One region of the Streptomyces sp. 2P-4 genome, then DNA from elsewhere that is predicted to be linked to it. Evidence: riboswitches for the same ligand, from Rfam matches in the RefSeq annotation. Region 1 holds a riboswitch; the other holds the start of a gene.
What was found. A riboswitch is a leader RNA that binds a small molecule or an ion and turns the genes downstream of it on or off. The one in region 1 is predicted to bind glycine.
Positions count from the first base shown of each region.

Region 2: another riboswitch for glycine. It lies ahead of gcvT (glycine cleavage system aminomethyltransferase GcvT); the one in region 1 lies ahead of gcvP (aminomethyl-transferring glycine dehydrogenase).

Region 1 is NZ_CP095011.1:5,926,015-5,929,075, reverse strand. It holds gene gcvP (aminomethyl-transferring glycine dehydrogenase) at 1-1,564, opposite strand, end outside; glycine riboswitch at 1,626-1,761, opposite strand; glycine riboswitch at 1,762-1,859, opposite strand; gene MUK52_RS26355 (PRC-barrel domain-containing protein) at 1,974-2,354, shown strand; gene MUK52_RS26350 (DNA polymerase IV) at 2,358-3,061, opposite strand, start outside.
Region 2 is NZ_CP095011.1:2,189,400-2,192,460, reverse strand. It holds gene gcvT (glycine cleavage system aminomethyltransferase GcvT) at 93-1,208, opposite strand; glycine riboswitch at 1,391-1,494, opposite strand; gene MUK52_RS09135 (AAA family ATPase) at 1,732-2,415, shown strand; gene MUK52_RS09130 (enhanced serine sensitivity protein SseB) at 2,500-3,061, shown strand, end outside.

The DNA of each region.
Region 1 (3,061 bases):
CGGTCGTCGCGTTGAGCTTCATGGTGCAGGAGCCCAGCGGGATCATGCCGCGGTCCAGCGCGTAGTCCTTGTCGGCGAGCTTGCGCAGGTAGCGCAGCATCGCGGTCTCGGAGCGGTGCTGGTGGAAGACCGGGTGGGTCAGGTACGCGTCCGAGCGGAGCAGCTCCTCGGGCAGCGCGTCGGCGGTGGCCGCGTCGAGGGCCTCGATGTCCGCGGTGACGCCGAAGGCGGCCCAGACGGCCTCGACGTGGGCGCGCAGGGTGGTCTCGTCGCAGGAGACGGAGACGTGGTCGGCGTCGGCCTGGAAGACGTTGACGCCGTGGCGGCGGGCGGCGGCGGCGACCTCGGCGGCCTTGCCGGGGACCCGCGCGGTGAGCGTGTCGAAGAAGGAGCCGTGTACGAGCTCGACCCCGCCGGCCGTGAGGCCGGCGGCGAGCAGCGCCGCGTAGCGGTGGGTGCGGCGGGCGATCGTCCGCAGGCCCTCGGGGCCGTGGTAGACGGCGTACATGCCGGCCATCACGGCGAGCAGCACCTGCGCGGTGCAGATGTTGCTGGTGGCCTTCTCGCGGCGGATGTGCTGCTCGCGGGTCTGCAGCGCCAGGCGGTAGGCCTTGTTGCCGTCCGCGTCGACGGAGACGCCGACGAGCCGGCCGGGCAGCGAGCGGGCGTGCTTGTCCTGGACGGCCATGTAGCCGGCGTGCGGTCCGCCGAAGCCCATCGGGACGCCGAAGCGCTGCGTGGTGCCGACGGCGATGTCGGCGCCGAGCGAGCCGGGCGAGGCCAGCAGGGTCAGGGCGAGCAGGTCGGCGGCGACGGCGACGATCGCGCCGAGCTCGTGGGCGCGGTCGATCAGCGGCTTGATGTCGCGGACGGCACCGGAGGCGCCCGGGTACTGGAGCAGCACGCCGAAGACGCCGCGCTCTGCGATCTCGGCGGGGATGCCCTCGGAGAGGTCGGCGACGACGACGTCGATGCCGATCGGCTCCGCGCGGGTCTCGATGACCGCGATGGTCTGCGGCAGGGCGTCGGCGTCGACGAGGAAGACGCTGCCCTTCGCGCGGCCGACGCGGCGGGCGAGGGTCATGGCCTCGGCGGCCGCGGTGCCCTCGTCGAGGAGCGAGGCGCCGGAGGTCGGCAGGCCGGTGAGCTCGGCGACGACGGTCTGGAAGTTCAGGAGCGCCTCCAGGCGGCCCTGGGAGATCTCGGGCTGGTACGGGGTGTACGCCGTGTACCAGGCGGGGTTCTCCATGACGTTGCGCAGGATCACCGGCGGCGTGAACGTCCCGTAGTAGCCGAGGCCGATCATCGGGGTGAGGACCTCGTTGCGGGCGGCGAGGCTCCGCAGCTCGGCCAGCACCTCGGCCTCGGTCCGCGCCTCCGGGAGGTCCAGCGCGGCCGCGCTCTTGATCACATCCGGCACCGCGGCAGCGGTCAGTTCGTCCAGCGAGCCGAAGCCCACGTGGGCGAGCATCTTGGCCTGCGCCTCGGCGTCCGGGCCGATGTGGCGCTGCTCGAAGGGAATGCCTCGCTCCAGCTGGGAGAGCGGAATGCGGTTGGCGGTCATGTACGGAGGCCTCCTGGGTCGTACGACCTGCGAGGGGCACCACGGCGCGGGCGCCCGGACGGCCTCCCCCTCTGTCATCTCAACCTGAGAGCTTCACCGGGCCCCTGCGGACTGCTCCGCGGGGATCCGGCTTTCACCGTCGGTGAGGAGGGGGAACCGGCACGCGCCCGGGACCCGCTCCTGCTTTCCAGAGTGGCCTCGTCCGTGCGGTACGTATGCCTGAGAGATTCCGGGGAGGATTTGCTCCTTCGGCGCCTCCGTCGAGCTCGGTGGAGGACTCTCCCGCACAGGGTCGTCAGCCGATACCCAGCCTACCAGCGCGCTTCCCGGGCCTCCCTCGAGTGGCCCCCCGCCCGGAAATGCCCTTTTGTTGGTCATAGCGGAGAGTTGCGACCTCGTGGAGGTGACCGTGCAGACCGACATCGACCCGCGCAGCCTGATCGGCCGCAAGGCGTTCGACCGCAACGGTGCGAAGATCGGCACCGTCGACGAGGTCTACCTCGACGACGCGACGGGCGTCCCCGAGTGGGCGGCCGTCCGGACCGGTTTGTTCAGCCGGGACGCTTTCGTCCCCCTGGAACCGAGTGAGCTGGTCGGCGACGCCCTCCGGGTGCCCTTCGAGCGCTCCCTGATCCGGAACGCCCCCGACTTCGGCGTGGGCCGGCACCTCTCCCCCGAGCAGGAACTCCAGCTGTACCACCACTACGGCCTGGACGTGACCCTGCCGTCGGAGATCGCCTCCCGGCGTGATTTCGGCCACCTGGCCTCCGGCGACCGGGACGAGGAGTAGCCCTCACAGCGCGCCCGGCCCCGCTCCGGCCCCCTCGGCGGACTCCGCGGAGGGGGCCTCGCCGTGCCCCACGAGGGGCAGCGGGTCGGCGGGGGCCAGGTCGGGGTCGTCGACGCGGAAGGTGCGGACCCGGCCGGGCGGGGACCCCGGGCGCTCGAAGCGGACGGTCACGCGGCCGACGCCGCTGCCCTGCACCCACCCCGGCCCGTACACGGCGTGCGAGACGTCGCTGCCGGCCGGCCAGTGCCGCTCGCGCGCAGGCTCGGCCGCCCCGTCCGCCCCGCTGCCCCCGGGGGCCCCTGGGGCCTCCTCCGCCCCTGCGGCTCCCTCACCGTCCGGCGGGGACTGTACGGCCCCCTGCGCGCCGGAGCCGGCCTCTCGGGGCTGCGTCCCGGCCGCAGCACCGGCGAGGGACTGCGCGAAGAGGTCCTCCTGGGTGTAGTCCGCCAGCCCGCTGACCCCGACGCCCAGCAGCCGCACCCCGCCGGTGGTGTCCACCCCCTCCAGCAGGCGCGCCGCGGCCTCCCGCACCACGGCCGGGTCGTCGGTGGGCCCCCGCAGCGTCTCGGAGCGCGTCAGCGTCGAGAAGTCGTAGCGGCGCACCTTCAGCACGATCGTCCGCCCCGAGTGCCCGGAGGCGCGCAGCCGCCCGACGCACCGGTCGGCGAGACGCTGCACCTCCGTACGGATCCGGACCCGGTCGTGCA
Region 2 (3,061 bases), 3.7 Mb from region 1:
TGGATGCGGGGGAGTGCGGACGAACGGTTGTCTTGCCTGTCGAGACTCGGCCCGGCAGGCGGGAGCGTGCGGGCGTGCCGACGCGTCGGGGTCTACTTCTGCCGCTTGTAGAAGGGCAGGGCGACGACCTCGTACGGCTCATGGGTACCGCGGATGTCCACGCCGACGCCGGAGGCGCCCGGCTCGGCGTGTGCCGCGTCGACGTACGCCATGGCGATCGGCTTGCCGAGAGTCGGGGACGGGGCGCCGGAGGTGACCTCGCCGACCACCTGGCCGCCGGCCACGACGGGGAACCCGGCGCGCGGGACCCGGCGGCCCTCGGCGACCAGGCCGACCAGCTTGCGCGGCGGGTTCGAGGCGGAGCGCTCGGCAGCGGCCTCCAGGGCGGCGCGGCCCACGAAGTCGCCCTCCTTCTCGAACTTCACGACCCGGCCCAGGCCCGCGTCGAACGGGGTCAGGGAGGTGGTCAGCTCGTGCCCGTACAGCGGCATGCCCGCCTCCAGGCGCAGCGTGTCGCGGCAGGACAGGCCGCACGGCACCAGGCCGCGGCCCTCGCCGGCCTTGCTCAGCGCCTGCCACAGCTCCACGGCGTGCGCGGGGGAGACGAAGAGCTCGAAGCCGTCCTCGCCGGTGTAGCCGGTGCGGGCGATCAGCGCGGGGACGCCCGCGACCGTGCCCGGCAGGCCGGCGTAGTACTTCAGGCCGTCCAGGTCGGCGTCCGTCAGCGAGGCCAGGATGGCGGGCGACTCCGGCCCCTGCACCGCGATCAGCGCGTACGCGTCGCGGTCGTCGCGGACCTCGGTGTCGAAGCCGGCCGCGCGCTCGGTGAGGGCGTCCAGGACGACCTGGGCGTTCGAGGCGTTGGCGACGACCATGTACTCGGTCTCGCCGAGGCGGTAGACGATCAGGTCGTCGAGGATCCCGCCGTCCTCCCGGCAGATGTGCGTGTAGCGGGCGCGGCCGACGCCGACGGTGGAGATGTTGCCCACCAGGGCGTAGTCGAGGGCCTTGACGGCCTCCGGCCCGGTCAGGGTGATCTCGCCCATGTGGGAGAGGTCGAACAGGCCGGCCTTCGTGCGCACGGCGTTGTGCTCGTCGCGCTCGCTGCCGTACCGCAGGGGCATGTCCCAGCCGGCGAAGTCGGTCATGGTCGCACCGAGCGAGCGGTGCAGCGCATCGAGCGCGGTCAGGCGGGGGGCATTGCTCATGGGTGTGGCTCCCGGGTCCCAGGGCATGACATGACGAGGACGTTCCTCCCCATCTGTCATCGGAACCTGAGAGGTTCGCCGAGAGTTCCCGGGAGCGGGATCACCGACTTGCACCTTGGGTGGAGCACCCCCCGGCTCCGTCGCGGGGGACGGGCGGGGCGCGGCTCGCTTTTCAGATCTGCCTCATCCACGCGGTACGGGGCCTGAGAGATTCAAGGGAGGTACTTGCTCCTTCGGCGCCCGGGCACGGCCTCGCGGCCTGCCGGGACTCTCCCGCGCGGATTCAAGCGGCCGGTATGCAGTTGGTCCAGATGGCGCACATCATTGCACGAGGTGCCGGAGAACGGGTGCGCGGGCCCGAAAGACCGTTCCATCCGCCAAAGGCCGGAGGGGCGGGGCGGGGCGGGGGCCGGCGCGGGCGGGCGTCCGCCGGGCGGACGCGCCGACGCAAACCCGGGACGCCGTATTACCGTCCCTTTACATTGGGTGGGAATGGGTCCCGGTGACCCGTGCGGGGGAGGCGATCGGTGTGCGGAGGTTCGGAGTGCTGGCCACGGCGGGTACGGCGGAGGGGGTGCCGGCCCGGCCGGCGGCGGGAGCGTGCCGCGGGTCCGTGCGCGACCTGCGCGGCACCGGCGGGAGCGGCCCCGAGCGGCTCGGCTTCGCCGAGGGGGACGTCGTCGTGGTCTCGGGCCTGCCCGGCGGCGGGAAGAGCACGCTGATCAAGCGCGCCGCCGAAGGCCTCGGCATCGACTCGCAGGACGTGCGCGAGCGCTGGGAGCGCCGCATGCCCCGCGCCCTGCCGTACGCCGCCTACCGGCCGCTGGTGCGGATCGCCCACTACTGGGGGATGTGGCAGGCCCTGCGCTCCGGCGCCTCCGTCGTCGTCCACGACTGCGGGACGCAGGCCTGGGTGCGCGGGCTGCTCGCCGCGGCCGCCCGGCGCCGCGGCCGGGCCCTGCACCTGGTGCTCCTCGTGGCCACCCCCGAGGAGGCCCTGGCCGGGCAGCAGGCGCGCGGCCGCGGCGTGTCGGCGTACGCCTTCTCCCGCCACCGGGCCGCCGTCGACCGCCTGCTCCGGGCCGCCGAGACCGGGCCGCTGCCCGCCGGCTGCGCGTCGGTGGTCCTCCTGGACCGGCCCGCGGCCGCCCGGCTGACCCGTATAGCCTTCCGGCCGGCGCCCCCGGCCGTCCGGCCGGCTGCCTGACCGGCCGCGGGGGCCCGGACCGCGCGTGGCCGCGCGGGCGGCTACCCTCGGGCGCGGAACACGGCGCGACGAGCGGAGGCGGACATGGGCGGGGACGGCGGCTGGCCGGAGAACGAGCTGGAGCAGGTGCTCGGCGCCGCCCTCGGCGCGCCGGACGCGGGCCCGCGGATCGTCGAGGTCCTCGGCCGCAGCTCCGTCTGGGTGCCGCTGCCCGCCGGAGGCGGCCCCGACAGCGCCTCCCTCGCGCTGCCCACCATGGACATCGGCGGGGCGGCGTACGTCCCCGTCTACAGCTCCGCGTCGCAGTTCCGCGCCTGCGTGGGCACCGCCATGGACTTCGCGGTGGCCCCCGCTGCCGAGTTCGCCCGCGGCCTCCCTCCCCAGCTCGGCATCGCCGTCAACCCGGAGGGCGCCGTCGGCGTCCCCCTGCCCCCGCCCGCCGTCGCCGCCCTGTGCCGCGCCGGCCGCACCGAGCTCGACGGGCCCGCCTCCGGCGCCCGCGTCCGCCTCTACGAGCCCGACTGGCAGGAGGACCCGGTGGACCTCCTGGCCGCGGCCTCCGAGGAGTTCCGCGCCACCGGCGCCGTGGCCGCCGCGTACCGCTGCCTGGCCAGCGTCGAGGGCGGCGCGCCCGAGCTCTACATCG